3 linked regions of the Methylococcus capsulatus genome follow. The protein of the gene in region 1 binds, or shares a complex with, the protein of each later gene. Links are inferred from orthologs where the notes say so. Each region holds a gene or a part of one and is shown on either strand. Other genes may lie near its edges.

What was found.
Region 2: the proteins of accD (region 1) and N4J17_RS14360 are in contact, whole or in part, in a solved structure (PDB 8UXZ), measured with the Escherichia coli proteins. The link is inferred for Methylococcus capsulatus from one-to-one orthologs.
Region 3: the proteins of accD (region 1) and accB are in contact, whole or in part, in a solved structure (PDB 8UXZ), measured with the Escherichia coli proteins. The link is inferred for Methylococcus capsulatus from one-to-one orthologs.

What each region holds. Positions count from the first base shown.
Region 1 is NZ_CP104311.1:1,511,265-1,514,487, forward strand. What follows is about bases 339-3,223. They hold accD (acetyl-CoA carboxylase, carboxyltransferase subunit beta), read left to right. Parts: upstream 339-1,233; coding sequence 1,234-2,214; downstream 2,215-3,223. Other genes in these bases: trpB (tryptophan synthase subunit beta), read left to right, coding at 339-419; trpA (tryptophan synthase subunit alpha), read left to right, coding at 416-1,219; folC (bifunctional tetrahydrofolate synthase/dihydrofolate synthase), read left to right, coding at 2,218-3,223. Also shown: more of trpB, read left to right, coding at 1-338.
Region 2 is NZ_CP104311.1:2,951,187-2,954,314, forward strand. The notes cover bases 1-2,904. They hold N4J17_RS14360 (acetyl-CoA carboxylase carboxyltransferase subunit alpha), read left to right. Parts: upstream 1-921; coding sequence 922-1,887; downstream 1,888-2,904. Other genes in these bases: N4J17_RS14350 (DUF4202 domain-containing protein), read right to left, coding at 1-42; N4J17_RS14355 (dienelactone hydrolase family protein), read left to right, coding at 165-884; tilS (tRNA lysidine(34) synthetase TilS), read left to right, coding at 1,917-2,904. In the rest of the region: more of tilS, read left to right, coding at 2,905-3,128. UniProt on the Escherichia coli protein: Component of the acetyl coenzyme A carboxylase (ACC) complex. First, biotin carboxylase catalyzes the carboxylation of biotin on its carrier protein (BCCP) and then the CO(2) group is transferred by the carboxyltransferase to acetyl-CoA to form malonyl-CoA.
Region 3 is NZ_CP104311.1:2,128,346-2,131,407, reverse strand. What follows is about bases 225-3,062. They hold accB (acetyl-CoA carboxylase biotin carboxyl carrier protein), read right to left. Parts: upstream 1,953-3,062; coding sequence 1,497-1,952; downstream 225-1,496. Other genes in these bases: dsbD (protein-disulfide reductase DsbD), read right to left, coding at 3,017-3,062; N4J17_RS10570 (TlpA disulfide reductase family protein), read right to left, coding at 2,509-3,027; aroQ (type II 3-dehydroquinate dehydratase), read right to left, coding at 1,953-2,399; accC (acetyl-CoA carboxylase biotin carboxylase subunit), read right to left, coding at 225-1,454. Outside these bases: prmA (50S ribosomal protein L11 methyltransferase), read right to left, coding at 1-103; more of accC, read right to left, coding at 108-224. UniProt on the Escherichia coli protein: This protein is a component of the acetyl coenzyme A carboxylase complex; first, biotin carboxylase catalyzes the carboxylation of the carrier protein and then the transcarboxylase transfers the carboxyl group to form malonyl-CoA.

The sequences.
Region 1 (3,223 bases):
AGGCCGCCGGTGATGGCATCGAGACCGGTCGTCATTCGGCGCCGCTGAGCGCCGGCCGTCCCGGCGTGCTGCATGGCAACCGAACCTATCTGATGGAAGACGAAGACGGTGAGATCATCGAGACCCATTCCATCTCCGCCGGCCTGGATTACCCCGGCGTCGGGCCGGAGCATGCCTGGCTCAAGGATTCCGGCCGTGCGACCTATGTCAGTGCGACCGACGCCGAGGCGCTCGAGGCATTCCACACCCTGACCCGGTTGGAGGGCATCATTCCGGCGTTGGAATCCAGTCATGCCGTGGCCTATGCCCTCAAGCTGGCGCCGAGCCTCGGTTCCGACAAGATCGTCCTGGTCAACCTCTCCGGCCGTGGCGACAAGGACATCCACACCATCGCCACCCGGGAGGGTATCGTTCTGTGAGCCGTCTGACCTCGACTTTCCAAGTGTTGCGTGAAGCCAAGCGCAAGGCCCTGATTCCTTTCATCACTGCCGGCGATCCGGAGCCGGGTTTCACGGTGCCGGCCCTGCATGCCATGGTCGAAGCCGGGGCCGACATCATCGAGCTCGGGGTGCCGTTTTCCGATCCCATGGCCGATGGACCGGTGATCCAGAAGGCCAGTGAACGCGCGCTCGTCCATCACATGAGCTTGCGCAAGACGTTGGATCTCGTGGCCGAGTTCCGCCGGACCGATCAGGCGACACCCATCGTGCTGATGGGCTATCTCAACCCTGTCGAGTGCATGGGCTACCAGAGGTTCGCCGACTGCGCCAGGGCGGTTGGCGTGGATGGCGTACTGACCGTCGATATGCCGCCGGAAGAGGCAGGTGAGTTCGTGCCGCTGCTACACCGGGCCGGAATCGATCCGATTTTCCTGCTGGCGCCCAACAGTTCCGACATGCGGGTTCGGCGGATGGCAGCGCTCGCTCGCGGCTATCTGTACTATGTATCACTCAAGGGGGTAACGGGTGCATCGCATCTCGACCTCAGCCAAGTCGAAAGCAGGATCGCCCACATCAGGTCGCTGACCGATCTGCCCATCGGGGTCGGTTTCGGCGTCAAAAATGCCGACACCGCGGCGGCCATCGGGCGGTTCGCTGATGCCGTGGTGGTGGGCAGTGCCCTGGTGGAAAAGATCGCGGCGGCTCAGGACCGGCCCGAACAGGCGCGTAAGGACATCATCGACCTGCTCGCCACCATGCGGCGCGCGATGGATGCCTGAATCCGAGAGAAATCATGACTTTGAGCTGGTTCCATAAACTCGTCCCTTCCAAGATCCGCACCGAGGCATCAACCAAGAGTACGGTGCCCGAGGGATTGTGGTGCAAGTGCCCGAGCTGTAATGCGATCCTGTACAAGTCGGAAGTCGAGCGCAATCTCGAGGTTTGTCCGAAGTGTTCGCATCACATGCGCATTTCCGCACGCAAGCGTCTTCACCTGTTTCTCGATCCGGGCAACCGGCTGGAAATCGGTGAAGGACTGGCACCCCAGGACCCGCTCAAATTCAAGGATAGTAAGAAGTACAAGGACCGTTTGCTGCAGGCGCAGAAAGCGACCGGCGAAAAGGATGCGCTGATCGTGGTGGCCGGTCAGCTGCTGGGTCTGCCCGTCGTGGCGGGAGCCTTCAATTTCGAGTTCATGGGCGGCTCCATGGGCTCGGTGGTCGGCGAACGTTTCGTGCGCGGCGTCAACCACAGCCTCGAGCATGGTGCGCCATTCGTCGTTTTCAGCGCCAGCGGCGGCGCCCGTATGCAGGAATCGCTGCTGTCGCTATTCCAGATGGCCAAGACCAGCGCCGCTCTGGCGCGCTTGTCCAAGGCGAGGATTCCGTTCATTTCCGTCCTGACCGATCCGACCATGGGCGGGGTTTCGGCCAGCTTTGCCATGCTGGGCGATATCAACATCGCCGAACCGGGCGCCCTGATCGGTTTCGCCGGTCCCCGCGTGATCGAGCAGACGGTGCGGGAGAAACTTCCGGAAGGCTTCCAGCGCAGCGAATTCCTGCTCGAACACGGCGCCATCGACATGATTGTTGACCGCCGCGATCTGCGGGAGCGCATCGCCGCGCTGCTGGCGCTTTTGACTCGGGACGGCCGGGCTGGCGTCGCTCCCGCCGCGCCGAAGGCGCCGCTGCCGGCGATCGGGGAGGGCGGCGGCGAGGGCGATCTGGCCCGCTATCTTTCCGCGTTGCCGGTGGACGACCCGGAAGCCGAATAGCTGATGCGCTTCTCGACTCTCGGGGAGTGGCTGTCTTGGCAGGAGACCCTGCACCCCCAGGCCATTGATCTGGGTCTGGAACGGGTTCGCAGGGTTTACCGCGCACTCAATCCGGCTCAGGACCGGCCTTTCACCGTCACCGTCGGCGGTACCAACGGCAAGGGCTCTTGCGTCGCAGCGCTGGACACCATCCTGCGCCGGGCCGGTTATCGTGTCGGCGCCTATACCTCGCCCCACATCCTGCGCTACAACGAACGCATCTGCATAGGCGGGATGCCAGTCGAGGACGCGGCCATCTGCGCTTCCTTCGATCGCATCGAAGCGGTGCGCGGCGATACGACGCTGAGTTTCTTCGAGTTCGGCACGCTGGCGGCGCTGGACATCTTCCGCCGCGCCGGACTCGATGCGCAGATCCTCGAGGTCGGTCTCGGCGGGCGGCTCGATGCCGTGAACATCGTCGATGCCGACGCCGCGCTGATCGCCAGTATCGGCATCGACCACGAGGAATGGCTGGGGGGAACCCGCGAGGCCATCGGCCTGGAAAAGGCCGGTATCTTCCGGCCGGCGCGACCCTGTATTCTGGGTGATCCCGATGCTCCGGCCACGGTGTTGCGGCATGCGGAGGCGATCGGGGCGGACTTACTGATACAGGGGCGCGATTTTTCCTTCCGGCGGGAAGACGACGGCTGGATCTGGTACGGACGCGGCGAAACCCACACGGCGCTGCCCGAGCCTTGTCTGCGGGGCGATCATCAGTATTTCAACATGTCTGCGGTGCTGCAGGTGATCGAGGCCATCCGGCCCCGGCTTCCGGTACCGGAAGCCGCCGTTCGGGCGGGACTGGCCAGCGTCCATTTGCCGGGGCGGTTCCAGATCCTGGAAGGCGGCCCCACAGTGCTGCTTGACGTCGCCCACAATCCCCATGCGGTGCATGTGCTCACGGAGTTTCTGCGGCAGTTCAAGCAAGGACGCCCGGTGCACGCGGTATTCGCCATGATGCGCGACAAGG
Region 2 (3,128 bases), 1.4 Mb from region 1 along the record:
ATCGATCGCCTGCAGCGCCCGGTTGAAACGATCGGAAGTCATAGGATGCAACTCCACGGAACACACTGGCCGCGCATTGTATCACCCCGTCGGGCCAGCTTGCGGGACGCTGGAAAGCCGGAGAAAATCACGGCCCCTGGCCGATCAGAACGAGAAACGCATCCATGGCTGTGCAGACACGCGAAATCGATTATCACCATGCCGATACGCTGCTATCGGGCTATTTCGCCTGGGACGACAAGTTTCCTCTGCCCCGTCCCGGCGTTCTCGTCTCCCACGCCTGGGGCGGGCGCGACGCTTTCGTGTGCGACAAGGCCAGGCGGCTGGCGGAATTGGGCTATGCCGCATTCGCTCTGGACATGTACGGCAAAGGGGTATTGGGCAGCGGGCCGGAGCAGAACGCCCAGCTCATGGCGCCGTTCATGGCGGACCGGGGACTCCTGCAGTCCAGGATGACCGCGGCACTGGACACCGTGCGATCGCTTTCCGAAGTCGATCCCGGACGCATCGCGGCGATGGGATTCTGCTTCGGCGGCTTGTGCGTCCTCGATCTCGCCCGGACCGGGGCCGATCTCCGGGGGGCGATCAGCTTCCACGGCCTGTTCATTCCGCCGGGTAACACGGTGGGTCGGAAAATCCGCGCCAAGGTGCTGGTGCTGCACGGTTACGAGGATCCCATGGCGCCGCCGGAACAGGCCATCGCCCTGGGCCGCGAGCTGACCGAGGCCGGTGCCGACTGGCAAATCCACATGTACGGCCACACCCTCCACGCCTTCACCAACCCCTTGGCCAACGACCGTGGTTTCGGCACCGTTTACGACCCCACGGCCGACCGGCGCTCCTGGCAGGCGATGCAGAATTTCCTGACCGAAGTGTTAAACTAGCCAGTCACGTCATTCCCGCCCCATTGACAACACACGAATGGATCTGAAATTCCTGGATTTCGAACAGCCGATCGCCGAGCTGGAAGCCAAGATCGAAGAACTCAGACACGTTGGCTTCGACAACGAAATCAATATATCCGAGGAAATCTCCAAGCTCGAAGAAAAAAGCCGCAAGCTCACCGAGTCGGTTTTTTCCTCACTCAGTGCCTGGCAGATTTCCCAGATTTCCCGGCATCCGCAAAGGCCGCACAGCCGCGATTACATCGACCTGATCTTCCAGGAATTCCACGAACTGCACGGAGACCGTGCCTTCGCCGATGACCCCGCCATCATCGGCGGGTTGGCCCGGTTGGATGGCACCGCCGTGCTGGTCATCGGACACCAGAAAGGACGCGATACCAAGGAAAAGATCTACCGGAATTTCGGCATGCCGAGGCCGGAAGGGTATCGCAAGGCGCTGCGGCTGATGCGGCTCGCCGAACGCTTCCAACTGCCCATCGTCTGCCTCATCGACACCCCCGGCGCCTATCCTGGCATCAACGCCGAAGAACGCGGACAGAGCGAGGCGATCGCCCGCAATCTGTTCGAAATGGCACAGTTGCAGACCCCGATCGTCTGTGTGGTGATCGGCGAAGGCGGCTCGGGGGGGGCTTTGGCCATCGGCGTCGGTGACCGCCTGCTGATGCTCCAGTACAGCACCTATTCCGTCATCTCGCCCGAAGGTTGCGCTTCCATCTTGTGGAAGAGCGCGGACAAGGCCGAGCTGGCCGCGGAAGCCATGGGCATCACTTCCGAGCGCCTGATGGAACTGGGGCTGATTGATTCAATCGTGCCCGAGCCCCTGGGAGGTGCCCATCGCGACCGGGAGCGGATGGCCGACAACCTGAAAACTGAACTCAAGCGTAATCTCGACGAACTCGCCGCCATGCCGCTGGACGAACTCCTGGCCATGCGCTACGAGCGCCTCATGGGCTACGGCGTTTACGAAGAGCCCGCCACCTGAGGAAAATCCGCCGGGACGGGGCGAATCGGGTGAGATTGAGCCTCGACGGTTTCCGCGCCGGTCTCCACCCCGGCACGACCTATAGGGTGGCTTTCAGCGGTGGGCTGGATTCCGCCGTCCTGCTCGATCTGATGTGCGAAGTGCGCCGCGTCTCCGGCATCAGGCTCAGCGCCGTCCACGTTCATCACGGAATCCTGCCGGCCGCTGACGCCTGGTCCCGGCATTGCGCAGCGGTCGCCAAGGAGTACGGCGTCGCTCTGGACATCCTCCGGGTCGACGGCCGCCCCGGCCCCGGCGAGAGCCCCGAAGCGGCGGCGCGCAATGCCCGCTACCGGTCACTCGAGGCCTTGCTGAATCCCGGGGATATCCTCGTGACGGCACAGCATCTCGACGACCAGGCCGAAACGCTGCTGCTGCAACTGCTGCGCGGCGCAGGGCTGGCCGGGCTCGCCGCCATGCCGAAGGCAGCCCCTTTCGGTCCCGGCATCCTGCATCGTCCCCTGCTCCGCTACGGCCGCCGAGACATTTTGGCTTACGCCCGGAACAAAAGCTTGCGCTGGATCGAAGACCCCAGCAACCGGGACGAACACTACGACCGCAATTTCATCCGCCGCCGGATCATGCCGGAGCTCGCCGTGCGCTGGCCGGCCGTCGCGGCCAATCTCGCCCGCAGCGCCGGCCACTGTGCCGAAGCCGCCGGACTCCTGGACAAACAAGCGGACATCCTGCTGGCGACCGCGACGGCCGCGGACGAACCCGGTAGCCTTGACGTCGGAGCCGTGCAAAGGCTGCATCCGGACGAACAACGGCTGCTGCTACGCCGCTGGATACGTAAGCGGGGTCTGCGAGTCCCCCCGGCGAAACTGCTGGATCGGATACGGCGGGAACTCATCGAAACGGCCGCAGAGCACGCACCGGCGATCGCTTGGACCGAAGGCACGGTGAGGCGCTATCGCCATCGCCTCTATCTGCTTCCTCTGGCAGCGGACTTCGACGCCTCCTGGACGGCCGCTTGGAGCGGAGAGACTCCCCTCACGCTGGCCGGTAACGGCGGCCTCGATGCTGCGCTGCGACCCGGCCCTGGCATCGATCCGGACAAATGGCGGAGCGGGTGCATCACCGTGCGTTACCGGCGGGCGGGCGACAGGCTCGAACCGGCGGGCCGCAAGGGACACCATGAACTCAAGAAACTGTTCCAGGAAGCCGGGCTGCCGCCGTGGCTGCGTGACCGTCAGCCCATC
Region 3 (3,062 bases), 620 kb from region 1 along the record:
CGGCGTCCAGGAAACTGACGGACAAGGCGCCGGCATCCATCAGCGCATCCGACACATCTTCGGCCAGTTCCTCGTCGACGGTCACCATCAACTGCTGCCACATGACTTTAGTGCTTGAGCCCCAGCTTCTGCTCTAGGTAATGGATGTTCTGCCCGCCCGCCTCGAAAGCACTGTCGTTGACGATATCGAGCAACAGCGGAATATTGCATTTGATTCCGCCGATCACCATCTCGTTCAAGGCCGTACGCATCCGGGCGATCGCTCCGGCGCGAGTTTCACCATGGGCAATCAGCTTGCCGATCATGGAATCGTAATACGGCGGAACACGATAGCCGTTGTAGATGTGGGTCTCGACACGGATACCCGGCCCGCCCGGCATATGGAACTGCTCGATCAGCCCCGGCGATGGCATGAAATTGACGGGATCCTCTGCATTGATCCGGCATTCGATGGCATGCCCGCGCATTTCCACTTCGGCCTGACGGATCGAAAGCGGCTCGCCGGCGGCGATCCGCAGCTGTTCCTTGACGATGTCGAAGCCGGTGACCATTTCGGTCACGGGGTGCTCGACCTGGACCCGGGTGTTCATTTCGATGAAATAGAACTGGCCATCCTGGTAGAGGAATTCGAACGTGCCGGCGCCGAGATAACCGATCTCTCTGCATGCCTGCACGCAACGCATGCCCATCTCATCCCGCTGTGCCTGGGTGATGCCGGGTGCCGGCGCTTCTTCCACGACCTTCTGGTGACGGCGCTGGGTGGAGCAGTCACGCTCCCCCAGATGAACCACGTTGCCGTGTGAATCCGCGATCACCTGAAACTCGATGTGGCGCGGATTCTCCAGAAACTTCTCCATGTATACCATGTCGTTCCCAAACGCGGCGCCGGCCTCGCTCCGGGTCAGTTCAATGGAAGCGGCAAGACTGGCCTCGCTGTGCACGACCCGCATGCCGCGCCCGCCACCGCCACCGGCAGCCTTGATGATGATGGGAAAACCGATCCGTCTGGCGATTACCAGATTCTCTTGCTCGTTCTCTCCCAGAGGGCCGTCCGAGCCCGGCAGAGTGGGGATCCCGGCCTTTTTCATCGCTTCGATGGCCGCGACTTTGTCTCCCATCATGCGGATGGTTTCCGGCCTCGGTCCGATGAAGATGAATCCGCTCTGAATCACCTTTTCGGCGAAATCGGCGTTTTCCGATAAAAAGCCATAGCCGGGATGGATCGCCAGAGCATCGGTGACCTCGGCGGCACTGATGATCGCCGGAACATTCAGATAACTGTCACGCGAGGCCGCCGGTCCGATGCAGACCGACTCGTCGGCCAGGCGCACGTGCTTCAGATCGCGGTCCGCTTCGGAATGTACGGCGACGGCCTTGATCCCAAGCTCGCGGCAAGCACGGAGGATGCGCAAAGCGATTTCACCGCGATTGGCGATGACGACTTTACCTAGCATAGTGAGTACCTTGGAGACTGTTGAGCCGAAACGGGCCGAAGGCTATTCGATCACGAACAGCGGCTGGTTGTACTCCACGGGCTGACCGTTCTCCACCAGAATCTTGGTCACTATGCCGGCCTTGTCGGCTTCGATCTGATTGAGGATTTTCATCGCTTCGATGATGCAGAGCGTGTCGCCGACTTCGACCCGCTGCCCCACTTCCACGAACGCCTTGGAACCGGGAGAGGGTGCCCGGTAGAACGTGCCCACCATGGGGGATCGCACCTCGTGGCCGGTAGTTTCCTTGGCCGCTTCGGTGGGTGGCGGTGCCGGCTGCCCGGTGGGAACCTGGGATACCGCCGCTGGCATCGTCCCCGCCGCCAAGGCGGCGGGGACCGCGAGGCTGGAGGTGTAACGACTGATCCGGACGGACTCTTCCCCTTCGCGAATTTCGATCTCCGCGATATCCGATCCCTCGATGATATCGATCAGTTTTTTTATTTTTCTAATATCCATCTATAACGACCTATATGTCATTTGCAGGGCGGCCTGGAGCGCCAGTTCGTAGCCCACGGGGCCCAATCCGCAGATGACCCCCTTGGCAATATCGGAAAGATAGGAATGACGGCGGAACGGCTCGCGCGCATGCACGTTCGAAATGTGTACTTCAATGAAAGGCACGGCGGTGGCCAGCAGCGCATCGCGCAAAGCGACGCTGGTATGGGTGAACGCACCGGGATTGATGATGATCATGTCGACCGCGTCGCGGAACGCCTGGTGAATGCGTTCGATCAAAGCATGTTCGGCATTGCTCTGAAAGAAATCGATCGGCATGCCCGCCGCCCTGGCCTGTGCCTCCAGGCGCGATTCGATATCCGAAAGCGTGTCGCTGCCATAGATGCCGGGCTCACGCACCCCCAACAGATTGAGGTTAGGCCCGTTCAGCACCAAGATACCCGCCATTGCGCGTGCCAGCTCTTAAATATCGATGAAATCGCCCAAACAGGCGGCGGTATTCTGCCGAAATGACAGTATCTTGTCCACAAATGCAGCAACAGGCCGGTTGGCGGCATCATCGGGGCGACATGAGCCGCGGCCCGATGGCGGCCAGAAAGCCGTTCTTCGTCTGGGGCCCCAGGAAAGTCGCGAGCACCCGCCCGCGGCCGTCGAAAGCCACGCTGAAGGGCAAGCCTCCGCCGGCATTCCCGAGGTGCGCCGCCAACGTATCGCCACCGTGCTCACCGACCAGGATACGATAGCCCACCGGCAGCTGCCGCAAAAACGCCGCAACCGCCTCACGGTCCTCCAGCGCCAGACCGACGACCTTGAGCCCGCGCGGCCCGAATTCCGCATGGAGGTCGTCCAGCACCGGCATTTCCTCCCGGCACGGTTCGCACCAGCTTGCCCAGAAATTCAGCAGCAGCACTTCGGAACGCTCATCGGACAGACGCACGGGGTGGCCGGAAAGGTCGGGAAACACCGATTCCGGCCCCTGCCAGTCGGGCGCTGCAACCGACAGCCAACGCTGCGCCAGCGCCCCCGCCAGAAGGGCCAACACAGCGACCAGAACCAGCACGAACCTATCGGACACCGTCGAACAGCCGCTCGAGGTGATGGACGAACTTT